2 regions of the Sphingomonas sp. PvP055 genome follow, and region 2 is predicted to be linked to the other one. Evidence: predicted binding sites of a transcription regulator. Region 2 holds the regulator's gene; the other holds the start of a gene.
What was found. Region 2 encodes LexA, which represses DNA repair genes until DNA is damaged. Its sites were predicted from a motif close to GTTCCNCNCTTGTTCT; they were not measured.
Positions count from the first base shown of each region.

Region 1 (12,237 bases), 1.4 Mb from region 2:
GCCGCAAGGATCGGAAACGCGTTCATGACGCCATACCTACCAGCATCAGCCACGCTGGGTAAGCCGCGATCGCGAGCAGCGCGCCGAACGGCATCCGGTCGGTCAGCGTCGTCGCCCGCCCGCGCAACGCCCCGACCACCGCGACCGCAAGCCCCGCCAGCGCCGCGAACAGCACCACCGTCGGCAGCATCCGCCACCCCAGCCACAATCCGATCGCCCCCAGCAGCTTGGGATCGCCCCCGCCAAGCCCGACCCGCCCGCGCACCCGCTGATACCCCGCACCGACCGCCCACAAGGCGACGAACCCGACGCCGCCGCCGATCAGCCGATCGTCCAGCAACGGTGGCACCCCCAGCGCCCCCGTCACCACGCCGCCCATCGCCAGCGTCACCGTCAGCACGTCGGGCAACCACAACGCCACTACGTCGAGCGCACCCAGCGTCAGCAACAGCCAGCCGAACACCGCCCCCGCGACCCCGACCGGTCCCGGCACCGCCAGCCCTGCCGCGACACCGATCAGCAGTGCCATCGCCTCGATCTGCCAGTGCCGCGGATCGATCGCCGCGCCACAGCGGCGGCACGTCCCCCGCGCCACCAGCGCGCTGACCAACGGCACCAGATCGCGCGGGGCGAGCACCACCCCGCACGCGTCGCAGGCAGATCGCCCGTGCAGCACCGATCGCCCCTCGGGCCAGCGCACCACGATCGTCGCGATGAAGCTCCCGAAGATCGCGCCAAGCCCGCCCAGCAGGATCGGCCAGATCCAGTCATCCATGCGTATCGCCTCGGTTTTCGTTTGTTCCGCTGGTCATTCCGGACCGTGCTATAGTTTGTAAATCGGCAAAGTCGGCCCTAGATCAGTTTCAATTGAAACTGACCCTTCCCCGTTCGGGCTGAGCGAACGGGTCTGGGTCGGGCGTGCCGCACCGTATCCCAGATCGCTTCCATCAGAGGTTTCCCCACATGGCCACCCGCCCCGCCGCCGACCCAGTAGTCATCGTCTCCTACGCGCGCACCCCGATGGGGTCGTTCCAGGGCGCACTGGCAGGCGCGACCGCGACCGAGCTCGGCGCAACCGCGGTCGGCGGCGCGGTCGAGCGCGCGGGGCTTGCGGGCGCGGCGATCGAGCGGATCTACATGGGGTGCGTCCTCCCCGCCGGGCTCGGCCAGGCCCCCGCGCGCCAGGCCGCGCTCAAGGCCGGGCTCCCCGACCATATCGAGGCGACCACGATCAACAAGATGTGCGGCTCCGGAATGCAGGCGGCGATCCTCGCGGCGGATGCGCTCGCGGCGGGCTCGGCCGATCTGCTGATCGCGGGCGGGATGGAGAGCATGACCAACGCGCCCTACCTCTCGATGCGCCACCGCGGCGGCGCGCGGATCGGGCATGACGTGCTCAAGGACCATATGTTCCTCGACGGGCTCGAGGATGCGTATGAGCCCGGCAAGCTGATGGGCAATTTCGCCGAGGACAGCGCCGCGTCGTACCAGCTCACACGCCAGCAGATGGACGATTACGCGATCGAATCGCTCCATCGCGCACAACGCGCACAGACCTCGGGCGCGTTCGACCGCGAGATCGTCCCCGTGGAGATCGCCGGGCGCAAGGGGCCGACCACGGTCAGCCTCGACGAACAGCCCGCCAAGGGCGACGTCGCCAAGATCCCGACGCTCAAGCCCGCTTTCTCGAAGGAAGGCACGATCACCGCCGCCAACGCCTCGTCGATTTCGGACGGTGCCGCCGCGCTGGTGATGACGCGCGCGTCGGTTGCGGAAAAGCTTGGCCTCACCCCGCTCGCGCGGATCGTCGCGCATGGCGCGCACGCGCACGCGCCGTCGCTGTTCACCACCGCGCCGGTGTTCGCGATGCGCAAGACGCTCGAGCGCGCGGGCTGGTCGGCCAGCGACGTCGACCTGTTCGAAGTCAACGAAGCCTTCGCGGTCGTCGCGATGATCGCGATGCGCGACCTCGACATCGCGCACGACCGGATCAACGTAAACGGCGGCGCGTGCGCGCTCGGCCACCCGATCGGCGCGAGCGGCGCACGCATCCTCGCGACGTTGCTGTCCGCGCTGGAAGCGCGTGGGGGCAAGCGCGGCCTCGCGTCGCTGTGCATCGGCGGCGGCGAGGCGACCGCGGTCGCGGTGGAGTTGATGGCGTAACCGCGGACACCCCGCACGGCGTCGCGCTCCCCGCGCGGACGGTTCCAGCCCCGCGCTCGATCTCGGCGCAAGCGCGCGCGATGCTCGATCGTGCGGTGCGCGCCGACGGGGTGCCGCTCAACACGCTCCACGTCCTGCCCGATCCGGCGGACCATGCCGCCTGGGCGGACCTCAAGACCGCCGCCGACGCAGGCTATGCGATCGCGATGGAGGGGATCGCCGGAAGCCTGCGCGCGACCGTCGAGACGATCACGATCGGCGCGGCGCGAGTCCATGTCGCAACCCCCGAAGGCGCGTTCGACCCCACGCGCGCCTATATCGACCTGCACGGCGGCGCGCTCGTCTTCGGCGGCGGCGGCGCGTGCCGCACCGGCGCGCGGATGCACGCCGACCAGCACGGGGTACGCTGCTACGGCGTCGACTATCGCACCCCGCCCGAACACCCCTTCCCCGCCGCGCTCGACGATTGCGTCGCGACCTACGCCCACGTCCTCGCGCACCACGCCCCAGCCGACGTCGTGATCGGCGGACGCTCGGCGGGCGGCAATCTCGCGCTGGCGATGCTGCTCCGCGCGCGCGCCGAAGGCTTGCCGATGCCCGCCGGGCTGGTGCTGCTGTCGCCGCAAGCCGACCTGACCGAATCCGGCGACAGTTTCGCGGTCAACGCGCTGGTCGACGTCGTGCTGCCGGGGTCCCTCGCCGCGACCAACCTGCTGTATGCGAACGGCGCGGACCTGCGCGATCCCTTGGTGTCGCCGCTGTTCGGCGATCTCTCAGGCTTCCCCCCGACCCTCCTGCAATCGGGAACGCGCGACCTGTTCCTGTCGACCACCGTCCGGCTGCACCGAGCGCTGCGGCGCGCGGGCGTGGCGGCGGAGCTACATGTGTTCGAGGCGATGCCGCATGGTGGGTTCGGCGGCGGGACGCAGGAGGATGCGGAACTGCGGGCGGAAGTTGCTGGGTTTGTTGCCGGGCGGTGGGGTGGGTCTCAGGTCTAGGGCCGGGGCAGAATAAGCGCATGGCCCCTTTCGCCCACTTGCAGCCATTGCCTTTTAGTCGGCTGCCTGCTCGTGCGTATCAGCCTTCTCGCGATCGGCCTTAGCTCGATCCTCGGATGGTCCAGTTTTTATGTCGTTCATATACCGCTTGATTTGGGGAACGCTGCCAAACCAAATGACGAGCAGAAGGGCCGGAATGAGCAGAAGCGGTAGGTAGCTATCCATGCGAATCCCATAGCATACGAACGGCGGCTCTCCACCAATTCGAGACATCCTCCCAATCCCCCTCACCCCCGCAACCGCCGCTGCATCCGCTTCCAAGCCGCCTCATCCGCCCCCCAGTCCGGAAAGGTCGGCGGTAGCGGCGTAGGGCGGATCCGCATCGGTCGCCCCCCGCAGTGCGAGCAGCGCAAAAACCCCGGCAGCGCATCGACCGTCCCGCGCAACCGCTTGAGGAAGCACCACCGCGCGAGCCGGTCGCAATGCACCACGCCCTCGTGCGCGCAGGAACCGCAGACGCAGCCGACGTTCATCTGGTGCCGGGTGAAATCGAACAGCGTCCGGAATTTTACCGTGCCCACCTCAAAGCGGCAGCGCCATCTGGCGCGGGTCGCCATCGCCCGGGAACCCCTCGAGCGCGCACACGATCGTGCGCGCCAGTTCGGCGGCGGCAGCTTCGCGGATGCGTTCGCTCGGGGCGGTCAATCCGACTCGGGCGAAGCCGCTGCTGGTCAGGAGGGCGTGGGCGATCAGGGCGCAATCTGGCTGGGTCATGCGCCACTTGTTCCCTATATGTTCCGATTCGTCCAGCCCGTTTTATCTGAAGCGATCGGCAGTGATTTGTAAGCAGGGACAATTCGCAAAGCGCATCGGTGCGCGCCCGACCGACCGGCTGTCCTACAACCGCGGCACGGCGTAGCGGGAAGGACGCGCTCTTTGACAGCATCGGCCCCGCAGTCTTGCCTCCCACAACAGCGCCGCAGGCACAGCGATTCCGCCTAACTTTCCCCTAACCTTCCGCGCCCCGCCCCCCGGCGGCCTCCGCCAGATCCATCGTAAAGTATTGCGCAAACACGAGATCGTCATAATCGCCAAACGGCGGGCACGCCACGAACCCCGCGCGCCGGTACAGCGCATGCGCGGCGGCGAACGGCGCGTTGGAGCCGGTCTCCAAACTCAACCGGCGATACCCCCGCGCCCGCGCCTCGGCGATCAGCCGGTCGAGCAGCACCGCCGCCACCCCGCGGCGCACATGCGCGGGCGCGGTGCGCATCGACTTCACCTCGCCCCAGGTCGGATCCAGCTGCTTGAGCGCGCCCATCCCCAACAGGACGTCGCCCTCCCACGCGGTCCACACCGTCACCGCCGGATCGCGAAGCCCGCTTGCGTCGAGCGCGAACACGCTTCCCGGCGGGCTGTTCTCATGCGCGGCGCGCAGATGCAGGTCGAGCAACGCCAGCACGTCCGGGTGCGTCAGGTCGTCCCGCCGGATCGTCCAGTCGCGCCCGACCCGCGCGCTCACGGCAGCGATTCACCCGCTTCGCTGCCCCACACCCGCATCTGCTCGACGAACCCGCCCCGCCCATGGACATCGAAATAGCACCAGCCGCCGGCGCATTTGCTCAGCCGCCCGACCACCCCGGGCGCCGCGCGCCAGACGATCCGGCCCTCGCCGTCCGGACGATCGCGCAGTTCGGCGACCGCGCCCGTGACCAGCGCGGTGCGCGTCTCGCTCACCAGCCCGCCCATCATCCAGCCCTGCGTGCCGCTCGGGTCCTCGACCTTATACCACTGGCCCCGCTGGAACACGCCGATCACTTTCACCGGGAGGTCGGCGCGTTGGTAAAGCCAGCTGACCGGATAGGTGCGCGCCGGCCCCGTCCGCATCCGTGCCTTCTTCGCGCCGACCGAGGCGTAGAACGGCAGCTTGCGGTCGGCCATCGCCGCGCCGGCCGGGCTGAACGCCGCCACGCCCATGCCCATCGCCCCGATCACCAGCGCAGCGCGCGCCCCGATCCGCATCGTCTTGTGGTCATGCATCATGCGTTGCGCTTATCGCGTTTCCATGCGGCGCTTCAACACCCGTTGACGCCGCGCGGAGCCTCCGCCAAGCCATGCCGCATGGCTGAGACGAGACGTGTCCCCAACCCGCGCGTGGTCGTGACCCGCGAATTGCCCGATGCGGTGATGCAGCGGATGGAGCAATTGTTCGACGCGAGCATTCACCGCGGCGCGGTCGCGCTCTCGCGCGCAGAGCTCGCCGCCGCGATGGCCGAGTGCGACGTGCTCGTCCCCACCGTGACCGACGAGATCGACGCCGCGCTGATCGAGCAAGCCGGTCCGCGGCTGAAGCTGATCGCGAACTTCGGCGCGGGCGTGAACCACATCGCGCTCAAGGCGGCGCGCGCGCGCGGCATCCTCGTCACGAATACGCCGGGCGTGCTGACCGAGGATACCGCCGACCTGACGATGGCGCTGCTGCTGTCGGTCCCGCGCCGGCTCGCGGAGGGGGAGAAACTGGTCCGCTCGGGCGCATGGCAGGGCTGGACGCCCGGCGGGATGCTCGGCCACCGGATCGGCGGCAAGGCGCTCGGCATCCTCGGCATGGGGCGGATCGGCCAGGCGGTCGCGCGGCGCGCGCGTGCGTTCGGGCTGTCGATCCATTACCACAATCGCCACCGCCTGCCCAAGGTGGTCGAGGCCGAACTGCAGGCGCAATGGCACCCGAACCTCGACGAGATGCTCGGCACGATCGACTTGCTGACGATCCACACCCCGCGCAACCCGGACAGCGAGGGGCTGATCGATGCGGATCGGATCGCGCTGCTCCGGCCGCATGTCTATGTCATCAACACCTCGCGCGGCGGGATCGTCGACGAGGATGCGCTGGTCGGTGCGCTCGAAAACGGTCGGCTGGCGGGCGCCGGGCTCGACGTGTGGCAGCACGAACCGCAGATCGACCCGCGTCTGCTCGCGCTCCCCAACGTGGTGATGACTCCGCACATGGGTTCCGCGACGTTCGAAGGGCGGCTGGCGACGGGCGAGAAGGTCATCACCAACATCCGCATGTGGGCGGACGGCCATCGCCCGCCCGATCAGGTGCTGGAAGGCTGGGCCTGAACGACGCGCGCGGTCCGCGGCAACACGCCGCCGGTTACACGCGCGACGGCGGGATCAGCCGCCACGGCAACGGCAGGCGCTGCCGCCACGCCGCCGCGTCGCGCTGGCGTTGCGACAAGTCGGTGGTCAGCGCCGCGATATCGTGCCGCGACAGCCCCGATCGGTAGCAGAAATACGGCCGCTGCGGCACGCGCGCGAAATAGCTGTAGAACAAGGCGGCACGATCGCCCCCCGTCGCGGGCTTGCCGCGGTGGAAGAACCGCGCGGTGTCGGCGACCACCACCGTACCCGCCACCCCCTCGCACGTGATCGGGTGGACACCCAGGATCCGCCCGTCGATCTCCCTGTCCTCGCGGTCGTCGAGATAGAAGCGATCGTGCCGACCATCGGCATCCGCCACCGGGCCGTCCGCCGGCAGCAACTGGAACGGCCCGCTGTCCGCATCGACATCGCTCAGATACACCGCGAGCTTGATCATCCGGCGATCCTCGCGGTCGCGATGCCATTTGCGCGTCGACACCGCGCGCCCGTCGGCGACCGTATATTGCAGGTTCACCCCGTCATACGCGACCGGCAGGCCGAGATAGGCTTCGGCGAGATCGAGCAGCACGGGATGGAGCCCGAACTGGTAGATCGCGGGGTGCGCGGCGATTTCCGCAGGCGGCACTTTGAGGAACTCCTGCCCAGCGCGGGCTTCCGCGCGCAACCGGTCCGCCCAGCGCCGGACCAGCGCGGACGCCTCGGCGACCATCGCTTCCGAACCATCGAGGCCGAGCGTCGCCAGATCGGTCTGGAACACGCCATCCGCCTCCAGACCGTGAACGATCTCCGCCACCATCGGAGTCAGCCCGGGCAAGCGGGCCCGGTGCCGTGCGCGGTCGGCGTCGTAGCGGCGCTGGCGTGCGGCGTGGATGACTCGCGTCCGCGCGAGGGTGGCGGCGATCCGCCACGGGACGGTCCCTGCCCGTCGTTTCAGTCCCTGCAGAACGTTCATGCGGCTACGCCTTACACAGCTCCATAACGAAACCGTTCCGCGGCCGATACGATGGCCGTCGGGTCCCCTATGCGCGCAATCGCCCGATCTGCCTATCGTTCGAAGATAGCAGGTGCCCCAACCTCGGACGAACGCCGGCAGGTTGCACGGCAGGAATGGCGACGCCCTCAGCGCGTATGGAAGAAATCGTACAGTTGCTGCGCCACCGCCGCGCTGACGCCCGGCGCGCGCTGCAGGTCCGCGAGGCTGGCGTTGCGCACCGCGCGCGCAGTGCCGAAGTGCATCAGCAACGCCTTCTTCCGCGCCGGACCGATGCCCGGCACGTCATCCAGCGGCGACGCGCCGATCGCCTTCGCACGCTTCGCCCGGTGCGCACCGATCGCGAAGCGGTGAACCTCGTCGCGCAGGCGTTGCAGGTAGAACAGCACCGGCGCGTTAACCGGCAACTGGAACTCGCGCCCGTCGAGCATGTGGAACACTTCGCGCCCGTCGCGCCCGTGGTGCGGCCCCTTGGCGATCCCGACGAGAACCACGTCCTCGATCCCCAGTTCCTCGAGCACGCCCTTCACCGCATTGAGCTGCCCGCGCCCGCCGTCGATCAGCACAAGATCGGGCCAGTCGCCCGAATCGCGATCGGGATCGTCCGCCTGCGCCCGCGCGAAGCGACGCCCGAACACTTCGCGCATCATCCCGAAGTCGTCGCCCGGGATCGTATCGGGGTTCTTGATGTTGAACTTGCGATACTGGCCCTTGCGGAACCCCTCCGGCCCCGCGACGACCATCGCCCCCAGCGCGTTGGTCCCCTGAATATGACTGTTGTCGTACACTTCGATCCGGTCGGGTGGTTCGGGCAGGTCGAACAGCTCCGCCACTTCGCGCAGCAACTTGGCCTGCGTCGTGCTCTCCGCAAGGCGCCGGTCGAGCGCTTCCTCGGCGTTGCGCTTGGCCTGTTCGAGCAACTGCCGCCGCGACCCGCGCTGCGGCATCGACAGCGCGACCTTGAACCCCGCCTGCGCGCCCAATGCCTCGCCGAGCAGCGCGGCTTCGTCGAGCTCCCGGTCGAGCAGGATTGTCCGCGGCGGCGGAACCTCCTCGTAAAATTGCGCGAGGAAACCCGAGAAGATCTCGTCCTCCGGCACGTCGGCGGTATGCGCCGGGAAGAAGCTGCGGTGCCCCCAATTCTGTCCGCCCCGGATGAAGAACGCCTGGATCCCGATCACGCCGTTCTTGCACGCCATCGCGAAGATGTCGGCGTCGCCCAGCCCTTCCGCGTTGATCGCCTGGCTGCCCTGGATGAACGTCAACGCGCGCAGCCGATCGCGGATGATCGCGGCGAGTTCGAAATCCATGTTCTCCGCCGCGATCTGCATCTGCGCACCGAGCTTGGCCTGCACCTCGGTCGACTTGCCCCCGAGAAACGCCTTGGCGTCCGCGACAAGCTCGGCATAGCCCGCCTCGTCGATCCGCCCGACGCACGGCGCGGAGCAGCGCTTGATCTGGTACAACAGGCAAGGCCGGTCGCGGTTCTTGAAAAAGCCGTCGGTGCAGCTCCGCAACAGGAACAGCTTCTGCAACGCATTCAGCGTATTGTTGACCGACCCCGCGCTGGCGAACGGCCCGTAGTAATTGCCCTTGGCGCGCCGCGCGCCGCGATGCTTCTGGATCCGCGGATACGCGTGATCGGCGCGCAGCAGGATGAACGGGAAGCTTTTGTCGTCGCGCAACAGCACGTTGTACGCCGGGCGATAGCGTTTGATCAGCTGCGCTTCGAGCAGCAGCGCCTCCGCCTCGTTGTTGGTCGTCACGATCATCATCGACCGCGTCTGCGCGACCATCCGTTGCAGCCGCTTCGACAGCCGATCGACCTGCGTATAATTGGTCACGCGGTTCTTGAGAGCGCGTGCCTTGCCGACGTACAGCACGTCGCCGCGCGCATCGAGCATCCGGTACACACCCGGCCGGATCGGCAGCGTCGCCAATACGTTGCGGATCGCGGCAACGCCCGCCTCGATATCGGGCGCGTCGCTGCCGCGGACGGTGAAGGTGGCCTTGTCTTCGTTGAAGCGGGTCGGGGCATTGGGATCGGACATTGCGTACGATCTAGGGATTCGTGCGGGCCGACGCCACGGGTTCGTTTGCCCGTCGGCCAATAATGGATGCCACGACGTCCAGGGCCGGTGGATACACGCTTCCCAACGCTGCGGCCCGGCGCGGGTGACTGATCCTTATCAATGCGAATACCGAGGCTTAGCGCGGACATTTTACGCGCACCCTGTCGTTTCATCGCTCGCCATTACGGCACGTCGGAGATGGAAACATGGCTCTTAAATTCGCCGGAACGATGAATGCGATCAATCGCGGTCTTGATACGACCAAGGCGACCAAGGGCGCCGACATGATCGAGGATTGGGAAGCCGCACTGGCCGACGTGGACACGTCGGGCGCCAAGGGCATTCTCCGCGACCTCGGCTCGCTCCGCAAGCAGCTCGAGCGCGACGAACCCGACGCCGACCGAGTCCATGCGCTGCTCCACCGCCTCGGCATGGCCACGACGAAGATCGCCGAGAAGGCGGATTCGTCGCAGGAGAAGTTGAAGGCATTGGGCGAGGCGCTCACCGAAGCGGGCGAAGACTCGCCTGACGAGGAAGAGGACACCGCCGCCGCCGCCGCCCCCAAGCGCGCGCGCAAGAAGGTCTGATCGGCACGGATCGAAACACCACCCGCCGTCTCCACCGAGACGGCGGGTTTTTCGTGTTCGGACACATCCGTTCGACAATCTGCGCGGCCTGACGGTACATCAAGCAATCACGCGAAAGGGACAGCCATGCCGACGACCGATCCGACCCGCCGAACGCTGTTGATCGGGAGCGCCGCGCTCTGCACCCTCGCCGCTGCCCCGCTCCCAGCGCAGCCGTCGCGCGACGAGATCGTCCCGCTCTGGCCCACGGCAATCCCCGGCGATCGCCGCAGCAAGATTACGCCGAGCGTGGAAGAGCGCAGCAAGGACCCGAGCCACCCGGATCGGTGGCTGCGCGGGGTGCTGAGCCCGGTTCTGACCGTAAAGCGCCCCGCTCGCCCGAACGGTTCGGCGGTGCTCGTGATACCCGGCGGCGGCTATGGCTTCCTGTCCTACGACAACGAAGGGCTGGAACAGGCCGCGTGGCTCAATGCGCGAGGCGTCACGGCATTCATCCTGCAATATCGCTTGCCGGCGGAAGGCTGGAACGATCGCGCGTTGGTGCCCTTGCAGGATGCGCAGCGGGCGATGCGGACGATCCGTGCCGGGGCGACCCGGTTCGGGATCGACCCCGCGCGCGTGGCGACGCTCGGCTTCTCGGCGGGCGGGCATCTCGCGGGATCGCTCGCCACCCGCCACGACGAGGCGACGTACCCGCCGTCAGATGCGATCGACCGGGTGTCGGCGCGGCCCGATTATGCCGGGCTGATCTACCCGGTGGTCAGCCTGGAGGCGCCGTTCACGCACGGCGGATCACGCGATTCGTTGCTCGGCAAGGACGCGCCCGTCGCGCTCCGCCATGCCGCCTCGGTGGAAACGCGCGTGACGGCGACGACCCCGCCGATCTTCCTCGCGCATGCCGCTGATGACGATCTGGTGCCGGTCGCCAACAGCATCGCGCTGTTCACCGCGCTGCACGCCGCCGCGCGCCCCGCCGAGCTGCACGTGTTCGAAAGCGGCGGGCATGGCTTCGGCACACGGCTTCCCCCGAGCAAACCCGCGTCCAAATGGCCAGAGCTGTTCATGGCCTTCGGAACGAGCAAGGCGGTCTTCCCGGTCTGAATATCCATTCCGTCCGCGAAAGTTGCTGTTCATATATAAATGTAGTCTTTATGCTTGCTCCTCACAGGGTCGGGTCGCGGCTCGACGCTGGAGGAGGTGGAGATGCGCTGTTCCGCATGGATGTCAGGAGGGCTGGCGATGCTGGCACTGACCGGCGCCTACGCCCAGACCGCCATACCGGGCGATCCCTATGCGAGCGATCCGGTCGGCATCGTCGCGGAGCCTTGCGTCTCGCACCCCGCCCCTGACGGCGCGACAGGAGCTCAGATGGCCAACCTCCACCGGCTCGCGCGCGATTTTGCCCAATATTGCCGCTACGCCGTACAGAACCGGTCGCTTGCCGGACAGAAGGTGCGGGTCGTCTTCATGGGCGACTCGATCACCGACAACTGGATCCGCGCCGACCCGGACCTGTTCACCAAGGGCCTGGTCGATCGCGGGATCAGCGGGCAGACCACCCCGCAAATGCTCGTCCGCTTCCGTTCCGACGTGATCGCGCTCAAGCCGCAGGCGGTCCACATCATGGCGGGCACCAACGACATCGCGGGCAACACCGGCGCGGCGACGATCGAGACGGTAGAAGGCAATATCCAGAGCATGGCCGAACTCGCACGCGCGCATGGGATCAAGGTGATCCTCGCCTCGGTCCCGCCCGCCGCCGCCTTCCCGTGGCGCCCCGACAAACAGCCCGTGCCCCAGATCGCCGCGCTCAATCGCTGGTTGCAAGGCTATGCCAAGGCGAACGGCTTTACCTATGTCGACTATCACGCCGCGCTCGCCACCCCCGACGGCGCGATGAAGCCCGGCTACGCCAGCGACGGCGTCCACCCGACCCCGCAGGGCTATGCGGCGATGCGCCCGCTCACGCTGGCCGCGGTCGCAAAAGCGCTCGGCACGTGACGCCAGCTGCGCTTACCCGCCGGTCGATCCTCGCCGGCCTCGCCGCGTCCCCGCTGGCGCACGCCGCGCTGGCGAAAAGCCCGATGGGATTGACCCGCGGCCCCGTTCAGCCGACCTGGCCGTCGCTCGTTTCCAATTATCGCTACCCCGACTGGTTTCGCGACGCGAAGCTCGGGATCTGGTCGCATTGGGGCCCGCAATCGGTTCCCGAGCAAGGCGATTGGTACGGGCGCTTCCTGTATATGCAGGGCCACCCGATGTAC
Region 1 is NZ_JBEPNS010000001.1:3,198,560-3,210,796, forward strand. Features, by position in the region: gene ABIC16_RS15095 (hypothetical protein) at 1-26, opposite strand, end outside; gene ABIC16_RS15100 (prepilin peptidase) at 23-775, opposite strand; gene ABIC16_RS15105 (acetyl-CoA C-acyltransferase) at 964-2,163, shown strand; gene ABIC16_RS15110 (alpha/beta hydrolase) at 2,244-3,161, shown strand; gene ABIC16_RS15115 (hypothetical protein) at 3,449-3,742, opposite strand; gene ABIC16_RS15120 (DUF6771 family protein) at 3,744-3,935, opposite strand; gene ABIC16_RS15125 (GNAT family N-acetyltransferase) at 4,171-4,683, opposite strand; gene ABIC16_RS15130 (SH3 domain-containing protein) at 4,680-5,183, opposite strand; gene ABIC16_RS15135 (2-hydroxyacid dehydrogenase) at 5,283-6,281, shown strand; gene ABIC16_RS15140 (phytanoyl-CoA dioxygenase family protein) at 6,316-7,275, opposite strand; gene uvrC (excinuclease ABC subunit UvrC) at 7,443-9,365, opposite strand; gene ABIC16_RS15150 (hypothetical protein) at 9,593-9,973, shown strand; gene ABIC16_RS15155 (alpha/beta hydrolase) at 10,100-11,074, shown strand; gene ABIC16_RS15160 (SGNH/GDSL hydrolase family protein) at 11,213-11,974, shown strand; gene ABIC16_RS15165 (alpha-L-fucosidase) at 12,058-12,237, shown strand, end outside.
Region 1: the regulator LexA is predicted to act here: its motif matches at 3,945-3,960, upstream of ABIC16_RS15120 (DUF6771 family protein).

Region 2 (12,237 bases):
TCACTCGGACCTTCGTCCTAATCCGGTCGCCCCCGCCGTCGTCAGCCGACCCCAGCGGTCCGACACCCCTTGAAGCCACGCCGCTTCCCCGCCACGATGAGCCGATGCGTATCTTCCCCCTTCCGCTCGCGGCCCTCGCGATCCTCGCCACCCCAGCCCTCGCCCAGACCACGCCGCCGCAAGCCCCTCACCCTGCCCGCCTGCCCGACCCTGCCCGCCTGAAGGCCACCGTCGAAAAGCTCGTCAGCTTCGGCACGCGCCACACGCTGTCCTCCGCCGACGACCCCGTCCGTGGGATCGGCGCGGCGCGGAAATGGGCGGGCGGCGAGCTGACCCGCATCGCGGACGGCTGCGACGGCTGCATCACGGTCGCCAACATCGCGCAGACCGTCACCAACGCGCGCGCGCCGAACGGCGTCAACATTGTCGACGTACTCGGCTTCCAGCAGGGGCTAGACCCCAAGCGCGTCGTCATCGTCGGCGCGCATATCGACAGCCGCGTCACCGACGTGATGGATATCACCAAGGATGCGCCCGGCGCGAACGACGATGCATCGGGCGTAGCGCTGGTGCTCGAGGCGGCGCGACTGCTGTCGAAGGAGAAGTTCCGCGCGACGATCGTCTATGCGGTGTTCTCGGGCGAGGAGCAGGGACTGCTCGGCGCGACGCTGCTCGCCGACACCGCCAAGCAGCGCGGCTGGACGGTTTCGGCGATGCTTAACAACGACATCGTCGGCAACACCGTCGGCCAGAACGGGGTGCGCGTCGCCGATCGGGTGCGCGTGTTCTCGGAAGGGATTCGCGCGTCGGAGGACCTCCCCGCGCAGATCGCGCGGCGCGGCAGTGGCGGTGAGGACGACGGCCCCTCGCGCAGCTTGGCAAAGGCGATCGACGGCGTCGCTCAAGGCATCCCCGGCGGGCTCGACGTGATGCTCGACCGCCGCCCGGATCGGTTCGGGCGCGGCGGCGACCATGAGCCGTTCCTCAAGCTCGGCTATCCCGCGGTGCGCTTCTCGGTCGCCGCGGAGAATTACACGCAGCAGCACCAGGACCTGCGCACCGAAAATGGTGTCGTCTACGGCGACACCGTCGACAAGATGGACTTCCCCTATCTCGCGAAGGTCACCGCGATCAACGTCGCGACGATCCGCCGGATCGCCGCCGCCCCCGCCGCGCCGACCGGCGTGACGATCGCGGGCGCGCTCGCGACCGACACGACGGTCAAGTGGGAGCCGGTCGCAGGCGCGGTGCGTTACCGCGTCCATTACCGCCGCAACGATGTGCAGGACTGGCAGAAGGTCGTGGAGGTCGCCGCGCCCGCCGTCACCTCGGTGCTCAAGGACGTGATCGTCGACGACACGTTCGTCGGCGTCGGCGCGGTCGGTGCGGATGGGGCGGAAAGCCTGATCACGTTCGCCAGACCGGAGCCGCGCAAGCGCTGAGGTTGGGGATCCCCTCCCCGACGACGGTCGGGGAGGCGCAAAGGGTAGACTCAGGCGTCCTGCGCTCGAAGGGCGATCGTTACCGTCGTCGTGCGCGTTTGCGGTGGCGCGGTGGGGCGACCGCTTCCGGATATCCATAAGACGCGCCACTCCGCACCGTCACGACGCTGCTGCCCCCGGCTTCATAGCGTTGCCCAGCCCCGCCCAGATACGCGCCGTTGGTCGCGTAGCTCGTCACGCCGCCGCGCGACACGACCTGGGGCAGCTCGACCACAGGCGGTACGTCCAGATAGCCATAGTCGCCGGTCCGGTCGGCCCGGTCGTTCGCCTCTCGCACGATCGCGCCTGCATCGACGTAGACGAGCGGCGCCGCATCCTGGGGTGGCGCGGGGGCGCGGGTCCGTTGCGCATGCCCCGCGGTCCCGACGAATACCGCCGCCATCGTCGCTATAAAAACGCCAAACCGAACCATCACACTACTCCCAGCAGTACCGAGCCTGCCGCAGCGGGATGAAGGTTCGGTAAACCCCAGCGCCGGTCAGCCAGCGATCCGCGGCGCGAGCAACGCCATCAGCGCCTCGCATCCGGCGGCATCCTGCGCGTCGAACCGCGCCGCGCTCGGGCTGTCGAGATCGAGCACGCCGATCAACCGGCTCTCATGGACGATCGGCACGACCAGTTCGGAACGGCTCGCGGCATCGCATGCGATATGCCCCGGGAACGCGTGAACGTCCTCGACCAGCTGCGTCTCCAGCGTCTTCGCCGCCGCGCCGCAGACCCCGTCACCGACAGCGATCCGGATGCAGGCTGGCTTGCCGAGGAACGGCCCGACGACCAGCTCGCCCGCGACCATCCGGTAAAAGCCCGACCAGTTGAGATCAGGCAGATATTGCGCAATCAGCGCCGCCGCATTCGCCATATTGGCGATCGCATCGTGCTCGCCCTCGGTCAGCGCGTCGAGCGCGGCGTGCAGGTCGCGATACAGTTCGGCCTTGGAGTCCGCGGACACCGTGAATTCGTACATCGTCATCTCCGTCGCGCGAACGCCCTGCGCGCCCCCGCTCTTGGCAAAGCTGGCCGGTCGGAACAACCCGCCCGTCCGCGCGTGACAGCCAATCGACCCGGGCGCGCTCTTGGATTAGGAGGCGATTCATGGTCGCCATTCCCGTCACCCGTTCGATCAGCATCGACAGCGACGAGCTCCTCGAATCGTTCACCCGTGCGGGCGGTCCGGGCGGGCAGCACGTCAACACCACCGACAGCGCGGTGCTGCTGCGCTTCGATGTCGGCGCGTGTCCGACGCTACCCGATGCGGTCAAGACCCGGCTCGCGGTGCTGGCAGGATCGCGGCTGACGCGCGAGGGCGTGCTGGTGCTGCGCAGCGAAGGCGCGCGGTCGCAATTGCTCAACCGCGCGGAAGTGCGCGAGCGGCTGATCGACATGATCCGCGAGGCAACGATTGTCCCCAAGCGCCGCCGCCCGACCAAGCCGTCCAAGGCGGCCAAGACCCGGCGGATGGAGGGGAAGACCAAGCGCGGGACGGTCAAATCGCTGCGCGGGCGGGTTACGGATTGATTGGGGCCCCTCGACTCCCGAACACCCCCCAACCGTTAGTGCTGAGTAGCGACCGAGTAGCCCCTCTCGGGGCGTATCGAGGGCGCGTATCGAAGCACCATTCCGCACTCAACCCTGTCCTTCGCTACGGGACGAACGGAAGGTGTGGAGCAGAGCCATGCCAAAAGACAGAAGCGCTGGCGTTCAGCCCTCGCTGAACCCCGCCGCTAGGAAGCGCTCGGGGAGCGGTGCCTTCGCCACGATCGACTCCTTGCCCGCGCGCGGGATCGTCAGTTCGGCGGCGTGGAGCAAAGTCTGCCCGCCGCCCTTGCCGTACACCGGATCGCCGACCACCGCCGCGCCAAGCCCTTCGAGCGCATGGACGCGGATCTGGTGGGTGCGCCCGGTTTCGGGAACGAATTCGACGAAGCTGCGCCCGTCCTTGACGTCGAGCACACGCCAGTGCGTCCGCGACGCCTTGCCCTGAGGGCTGCCGACCATCCGCCAGCCCTCCTCGACCGTGCTGACCTTCGCCAGCGCAATGTCGATCAGACCGCCCTCGCCCTCCACGACGCCGTCGAGCACCGCGAGATAGCGTTTGCGCACCAGCCCCTGTTCGAACGCCTGTTGCAGCTTCGCGTGCGCCTTGGGGTTGCGCGAGAGCAGCAGGCAGCCCGACGTATCGCGGTCGAGCCGGTGGACCGGAACCGGCCAGCGCTTGAACCCGAAGGTCAGCCCATCGAGGTGATTTTCAAGGCTCAGCGAACCGTCGCGGGGACGGTCGACCGGGAGCCCGGCGGGCTTGTCGATGACGAGCGCCTCGCCGTCGAGGAAGAGAACGTGATTTACCAGCATGCGCGCCTCTTGCCACCGGAAGCGCGCCCACGCCAGAGCCGCCGCGCCCACCAACCGCAAAGCGGCGGGGGGCGCGGCGGGATCGCGTCAGAACTTGCCCGCCAACGACACGCCGATGATGCGCGGATCGTTGAACACGGCGGCGTTGTAATTCTCGATCACGCCCTTGAGGTTCTTCTCGTTGGTGAGGTTGCGGACGAACACCGCCAGCTCATACTTGTTGTCGGGCGCGACATAGCCCGCCTTGAGGCCGGCCTCGAACGTGCCGTCCGAGGTGAACTCGGCGGTCTTGTACAGCACGAAGCTGGTGTAGCCCTGGACGTTGGCATCGCCCGCGAGGAACAGCGACCCGCCGTTGCCGAGCGGCACGTCGTAGCGCGCGGTCGCATTGAACTGATATTTCGGCGCATTCGGCAGCGGATTGCCGTCGATCTGGGCGAAGGTGTTCGCGCCCACCTTGATCGTCGGGTCCTGCACCGTGCAGGTGATCACGCCGCCCAGGATGCAGACCTGCGCGAAGACGCGCGGGTCGTTGATCTCGGAGTGGAGCACGCTGCCGCCGAGCCCGAGCGTCAACTGGCGCACCGGACGCCACGTCAGTTCGGCCTCTCCGCCCCACGCCTTCGCCTTGTCCGCGTTGAACAGCACGCCGTTGCCGAAGGAATCGTTGCCGTTCAGCTGGATGTCGCTGACTTCGTAATAGAATCCGGTCGCGTTGAAGCGCAGCGTGTTGCCGAACAGGTTCGACTTCACGCCCGCCTCATACGACATGATCGTCTCGGAATTGGCGGTGGTGAAGTCCGCGTTGAACACCGCCGAACGGCCCTGGATCGTCGGCCCGCGGAAGCCGCGCGCGACGCGGGCATAGACGCTGACGTTGCGGTCGAACTGGTACAGTGCGCTCGCGTCCCAACTCGGCTGCGTGTCCGACAGGCGGACGTAGCGACGCCCGGTGTAGCTCGACACGCCCGCCGCATTGGCGTTGGCTACGAGCAACCGGGTCGACTTGGTGTCGTTGGTGACGCGCACGCCGCCGGTCAGCGTCAGCTTCGGCACGATCTCGTAGCTGACCTGCCCGAAGCCGGCATAGGAGGTGTTGATGTCGCGCAGCAGCACGCGGTTGTTGGGGTTGGGGCGGGTGCCGTTGAGATCAGGCTGCGTCAGGAACACGCCGCGCTGTGCGAATTCGGTCACGTCGCGCGACTCGAAGTACATCCCGCCGATCTGCCACTTGAATCGCCCGGTGCCGTCGTCAGACAACCGGACTTCCTGCGTCAGCTGGTCGAGATCGCGGATCCGGCCCTGGCTCTCGCCGTAGAAGCGGGGGCCGGTGAAGTTGGTCGCGGCCCCGCCGTCGGTGTCGCCGCGGCTGTAGCCCGAGGTCGTCTCCCACGCGCTGATCGAGGTCAGCACGACCCCGCCGAAGTCGTTCTTGAGGTTCAGCGAGCCGCCATAGGTCTTGTACGCCTGCGGGTTGTTCGCCGCTTCGTCGAGCGCGACCGATGCGCGCGGCTCTGCGCTGACGTCGTTCGACCCGCGCTTGAGCGCGCCGCGATGGAAGATCGTCGAGGTGCCGCTATAATCGCGTGCATGTGCCGACAACAGGCCGGTGAAGCCGGTGTCGGGGGGGGTCAGCATCAACTGGACGCGGACGTCGCGCTCATCGAACCCGCCGAGCTTGTCCTTGCCGCCGACGGTGCCGTCCGCGCTGACGCCGGTGTAGGTATTGTCGACCCAGTTATCGCGGTGCTGGACCAGCCCCGACACGCGGAACGACAGCACGTCCTTGACGATCGGCCCGCCGATCCCTGCATCGAGCGTCGCGGTATTGTAGCTGCCGTAGGAGGCCGATGCGCGACCGTGGAAGTCGTTGGTCGGGCGGTTGGTGTCGAACTTGATGATGCCCGCGGTGGTGTTGCGACCGAACAGCGTGCCCTGCGGGCCGCGCAACACTTCAACCTGGCGGACGTCGAACACCGGGTTAGACTTGAGAACGACATGCTCGAGCACGACGTCGTCCTGGATGATCGACACCGGCTGCGACGCGCCGAGATAGAAATCGATGTTGCCCAGACCACGGATGTAGAAGCGCGGGAAGATGCGCCCGGTGGTCGTCTCGGCGTACAGGCCGGGAACGCGGTTGGCGAGTTCGAGCACGTCGCCGCCGCCGCTCTGGAACGCGCGCAAATCGTCACCGCCGACGACACCGACCGAGATCGGCACCTTCTGCAGGTTTTCGGTGCGGCGCTCGGCGGTCACGACGATGTCGCCCAGCCCGTCCTGGCTGGCCGACGCACCGACCGTCGCCGTGGCGGCCGCGGCGGGATCGCTCGCGGTCTGCGCCAGTGCCGTGCCCGTGGCGAACAAAGCGGAGCCGGCGGCCCCGGCGAGCAACAGCGATTTGACGACGGTCTTGGTCACGAATTTCCCCTTTGATCGAACTCGGCAAGCCGCCGCCCGACGCCGTCGCCCGCACCATCGGTGTCGCGCGCGCTTGGGTTTTGCTGTGTGGAGGCTTCCGTGACCGGGGCGCTAGACAGCGATTGTTGCTGAATTATGACAAAGTTGGACGCTGCACCCGCATCGTTAAAGTCGCTGACGGACTGTGGCCGGTCTGCATCACTTATCGCCGATCGTCGGGGGTCGACGGACACTGGTTCAAGACGTTAGGGAACGCCTAATGACTCAGCCCCCCGCCCTGCTTGCCGTTGCCGACGCGCTGTCCCGGCTCCTTGCGCTCGCGCCTGTCATTGCGACGGAAACCGTGCCGTTGCGCGCCGCCGCGGGGCGATGGGCAACCAGCGACGTCGCCGCCAATCGGACGCAACCCGCGCGCGACCTGTCGGCGATGGACGGCTACGCCGTTCGCTTCGATGATCTGGGCGGCCCCTTGCGGCTGATCGGCGAAAGTGCGGCGGGCAACCCGTTCGACGGCACCCTCGGCGCGGGTGAAACCGTGCGCATCTTCACCGGTGCGGCGCTCCCGCCAGGCGCCGACGCGGTGCTCGTCCAGGAGGAAGCCGCCCGCGATGGCGATATCGTTCGACGGTCGGGCGACGGGCCGGTGCGTGGTGGCAATATCCGGCGCGCCGGGATCGATTTCACCCATAACGATACGCTGATCGCGATGGGCGACCGGCTGACACCAGCACGGATCGCGCTCGCGGCAAGCGGCGGGCACGGCAGCCTGACGGTCGCGCGCCGGGTGCGCGTCGCGATCGTGGCGAGCGGGGATGAACTCACCCTGCCCGGCGCGCCCTTGAGCGACCGGACCTTGCCGGAATCGAACGGGGTGATGCTGGCGGCAATGCTGGCCGACCTTCCCGTGGAGATCATCGATCTTGGGATCCTCCCCGATCGGCTCGACACGATCACCGATGCGTTCCGGACGGTCGAAGCCGATATCCTGGTGACCACCGGCGGCGCATCGGTCGGGGATCACGACCTGATCCGTCCGGCGCTGGCAGCGGCGGGTGGCGCGATCGACTTCTGGCGGATCGCGCTGCGCCCGGGCAAGCCGATGCTCGCGGGGAAGATCGGCGACATGCTGGTCCTCGGTCTTCCGGGTAACCCGGTGTCGGCCTTCGTCACCGCAACGATCTTCCTGAAACCGCTGATCGCCGCGATGGCGGGTGCGCGCGATCCGCACCCCGTTTTCTACCCCGCCATTCTCGGCGCCCCCGTGCGCGAAAACGATCGGCGGCAGGATTACATGCGCGCGGTTACGCGCGATGGACGCGTCTATGTCGCCGAGCGGCAGGACTCGTCGCTGCTCAAGACGCTTGCCGGGGCGGATTGCATGATCGTGCGCGCGCCCTTCGCGCCGGCCGCTGCGGTGGGCGACTCGGTGGAAATCCTGCCGATCGCTTGACGCCTGACTTTATGTTCCGTATAGGTTCGTCGTCTGTTCCGACGAAAGGGCCCGGAATGCTTACACGCAAACAGCATGAGTTGATCTGCTTCATCAACGACCGGCTGGAGGAGACGGGAGTCTCGCCCTCGTTCGAGGAAATGAAGGAAGCGCTCGACCTGAAATCCAAGTCGGGGGTCCACCGCTTGATCAGCGCGCTGGAAGAACGCGCGTTCATCCGCCGCCTCCCCAATCGGGCGCGCGCGCTCGAAGTGCTCAAGATGCCCGAACGCGGCACGAAGACCCCGGTTCGCGCCACGCCCGAAGCAGCGCCCGCCAACGTCCGCGTCCTGCCCGCCCCCGCCAACGACGTGATCGAGATCCCGCTCCACGGCCGGATCGCGGCCGGTATGCCGATCGAGGCGTTCGAGGGTGCGTCGATGTTGTCGGTGCCGGCGGCCCTGCTCGGCGGCGGCGAACATTATGCGCTGGAAGTCGCAGGGGATTCGATGGTCGAGGCCGGGATTCTCGATGGCGATTATGCGCTGATCAAGCGCCAGGACATCGCGCGCGACGGCGAGATCGTCGTGGCGCTGATCGACGACAGCGAAGCGACGCTCAAGTTCTTCCGCCGCGAAGGCGCGATGGTGCGGCTCGATCCGGCGAACCGGGCCTACGATCCGCAGCGCTACACACCTGCGCAGGTCCGTGTTCAGGGCAAGCTTGCCGGATTGCTGCGCCGGTACGACTGACCCGGCATGGCATGCCGCCAGCGGAAGCCGTGGCGGCGGGCAGGATAGGATCGGGGCCGCTCGGGCGGCAGGATCCACGGGTGCGCGTCTTCCGGATGGCGTACCATCTTGATGGTTGGCGAACCGGGTCCCTTCCCGGTCGGCCAGAAGGACGGCGCGGAAAAGGTGATCGTCACGCCCCCCGTCCGCGCCAGCGTAGCGCGATCGAGCCGCAACCACCGGGGGTGACAGCCGCGCGGAAGCCTGCGGTCGCTGATCGCAATATCCGCGGTTGCACAGGCGTGGAGCAGCGCATCGATCGGGACAGTATAGGCGCTGCGGGTGGCCAGCACGGTCCAGCGGCGATTACCCGTAGCGCGTTCCGCCAGGCACAGATCGCGGCTGCAGCGCGCATCGCGCTGGTCCGACCACAAGACCGGTAGCCCCGCCACGCCGCCGCCCTGCGCCAGCATGTCCGCGGTATAATCCCCGGTCCGATCGCGCAGCAGCGCGACGTCGCCCTGCGCCGTGCGGATCGCGACATGACGCCCATCACCGGTGACCAGCACGTCGGGGGCGGGTGTCGCAATCGCCCAGGTCGCACCGATCGCGAACGGGACGACCCCAAGGGCACGCCACCGCGTCCGCCATAGCGTAACCCAGATCCCGCCGATCGCCATCGCGGCATAGGCAGCGCCGGGCATCGCCGGTAGCGGTGCGACCGACCCCGGGATCGCCGCGGTCGTCCGCGCGATCCACAACAGCAGCTCGATCGCTTGGCGCGTGACCCACCAAAAGGGTTCCCCGAGGCCCGCGGTATCGAACAGCAACGCCGCCGCCTCGAGTGGCATGATGACGAACGTCGTCAGCGGGATCGCACAGATGTTGGCGACCGCGCCGTACACCCCCGCCTTCTGGAAATGATAGAGCGAGATCGGCAGCAACGCCGCCTCGACCACCAGACCCGTCATCAGCAACGATCCCAGACTTCGCCCCAAGCGTTTCAGCCGAGGCTCTTCCCGCGGCGCGGCGAAGCCGCGGATCCCCGGATGATCGTTCCACGCGATGATCGCGGCCACCGCTGCGAAGGAAAGCTGGAAACTCGGCCCGGCCAGCGACTCCGGATAGAGCAGCAACACCACCAGCGCGCCCGCTGCGACCAGCCGCAAGGTCAACGCCTCCCGCCCCAGCGCGAGTGCGAGCAGGACGCACAACGCCGCGACGCACGAGCGGATCGTCGGCACCTCCGCCCCCGTCAGCAGCGTATAGCCGACCGCGACCAACGCCCCCGCCGCGCCCGCGACGAAGGGCAATCGGTATCGCAGCGCCAACCACGGGAACACCGCCAGCACGTGCGTGACGAGGATCATCGTCGCCGCCACCGCCGCCGAGATGTGCAACCCACTCACCGAAAGCAGATGCGCCAGGCCCGACCGCCGCATCGCCTCGGTATCCGCGACCGGTATCGATCCCTGATCCCCGGTGGCGAGCGCGGCGGCGATCCCGCCCGCGCCGCCACCGTCCGCCTGCGTCTGGATGTGCTGCGAGAGACGCGCGCGTAGTCCGGGCAGCACCGACGGCCGCCCCGGCGTGACGATCGTCACCGGAGCGAAGCCGCGGCCGGTTGCGCCGATCCCGTCGAACCAGGCGCTCCGCGCATAATCATACGCACCCGGCACGGCGGGCTCGGGCGGCGGCAGCAAGCGCGCGGAGAGCCGCAGCACCGCGCCCGAGGTCAACCCGGCGGGAACGTCGATCGTCGCGAGATTGACCCGCAAATGGCGCGGCAAGCGCGGCACCGGGCGCGTGCCTGCCTCGGGGCGCGGGAGGACGGCGATCGGCGCCAGCCGAAGCCGCACGAGGTCGCGCGCCGGGAGCGGCTCGATCCGTTCGACCCGTGCGGTGAAGGTCGCGATCGTCGGGCGCGTCAGGACGACATGGGCGACGTGGTCCGACCGCCACCAGATCAGGCCGATCCCGAGCGCGAGCGTCGCTGCGGCCACCGCGATGCTGCGCGCGGCACGCCCGTGGCGCCCGATCGTCGCGCCGCCCAGCGCGACACCCGACGCGCCGAGGATCGCGATCCGCCAGCTCGCGGCGTCCGGGAGGATGAACCATAAGGCGATCCCAGCGCCGAGCATCACGGGCAGCCACAACGGAAGTTGGTCGCGTTCCGCCTCGAGCCAGCGTTCGATGGCACGCGCCAGACAACGGCCAGCAACGAAAAATTGCGACAGCCATCCGCGCACGCCGATTTGAAGCGCTGGAAAGCGCGTGCTAGGGGCGCTGCAGGCTGATCCGGCCATCGAATTTCTAGTCTGGGAGTATGCGCGGTTGAGCGCAATCACTGAAACCACTGCAGCGACCGACGGCACGCGCACCACGACCCCCGGCACCGAGGTCGTGACGCGCTTCGCGCCCTCGCCGACCGGCTTCCTGCACATCGGCGGCGCGCGCACCGCGTTGTTCAACTGGCTGTATGCGCGGCATCACGGCGGGCGGTTCCTGCTGCGGATCGAGGATACCGATCGCGCGCGCTCGACTCAGCCCGCGATCGACGCGATCCTGACCTCTTTGCGCTGGCTCGGGCTCGATTGGGATGGCGAAGAAGTGTATCAGTCGGCGCGTGCCGATCGCCACGCCGAAGTCGCGCATCGCATGGTCGAGCATGGCCACGCCTATCGCTGCTACCTGACGACCGAAGAGCTCGCCGCGATGCGCGCCGAGGCCGAGGCGGCGAAGAAGCCGCTCCGCGTCCGCAGCCCGTGGCGCGACAAGGCGGCGGAAGCCGACGACAGCCGTCCGTTCGTGGTCCGCCTCAAGGCGCCGACCGATGGCGCGGTGACGATCGAAGATCGCGTCCAGGGGTCGGTCACGGTGCAGAATGCCGAACTGGACGACCTCGTCCTGCTCCGCTCGGACGGCACGCCGACCTATATGCTCGCGGTCGTGGTCGACGATCACGACATGGGCGTGACGCACGTGATTCGCGGCGACGATCATCTCAACAACGCGTTCCGCCAATTGCCCATCATACGGGCAATGGATGCGATCGAGGGCGGCTGGCCCGATCCCGTTTACGCACATATTCCGCTGATCCACGGGTCGGATGGTGCGAAGCTTTCGAAGCGCCACGGTGCGGTCGGGGTGGAATATTATCGCGACGAGTTGGGCATGCTGCCCGAAGCGCTCGACAATTACTTGCTGCGGCTGGGTTGGGGCCATGGTGACGACGAAATCATCAGCCGTACCCAAGCCGTCGAATGGTTCGATCTTGCCGGAGTCGGCAAGTCGCCGTCGCGCTTCGACTTCAAGAAGCTCGAGAATTTGAACGGGCAGTACATCCGTGTTGCGGACGATGAGCGGCTCGCTACGCTGGTAGCGGATCGGCTTGATTTCGCACCGACGGAGGAGCAACGCGGTCTTCTTGGTCGAAGCATGGCGTCGCTCAAGCCGCGCGCCGCCGATCTGCTCGATCTGGCGAACGGCGCGGCCTTCCTGTTTCGGAAACGCCCGCTGGAAATGGATCGCGATGCCACCGCGCTCGTTTCCGGTGAGGCGCCGAAGCTCCTCGCCCGGCTGCACGCAGCGCTTGACGCGCTCGAAAGCTGGGATACGGAGAGCCTCGAAACTGCGGTACGGCAGGTTGCCGATGACGCAGGAGTCAAACTCGGCCAGGTCGCGCAACCCCTTCGCGCGGCCCTGACCGGGCGGAAGACCTCCCCCGGAATCTTCGATGTGCTCGAGTTGCTCGGGCGCGAAGAAAGTCTTGGTCGGATCGCCGACCAGATGATCGTTTAAGGCA
Region 2 is NZ_JBEPNS010000001.1:1,836,085-1,848,321, reverse strand. Features, by position in the region: gene ABIC16_RS08925 (M20/M25/M40 family metallo-hydrolase) at 105-1,442, shown strand; gene ABIC16_RS08920 (hypothetical protein) at 1,522-1,884, opposite strand; gene msrC (free L-methionine (R)-S-oxide reductase MsrC) at 1,981-2,466, opposite strand; gene arfB (alternative ribosome rescue aminoacyl-tRNA hydrolase ArfB) at 2,595-3,017, shown strand; gene ABIC16_RS08905 (RluA family pseudouridine synthase) at 3,201-3,851, opposite strand; gene ABIC16_RS08900 (TonB-dependent receptor) at 3,939-6,272, opposite strand; gene ABIC16_RS08895 (molybdopterin molybdotransferase MoeA) at 6,532-7,722, shown strand; gene lexA (transcriptional repressor LexA) at 7,779-8,453, shown strand; gene ABIC16_RS08885 (ComEC/Rec2 family competence protein) at 8,414-10,573, opposite strand; gene gltX (glutamate--tRNA ligase) at 10,776-12,233, shown strand.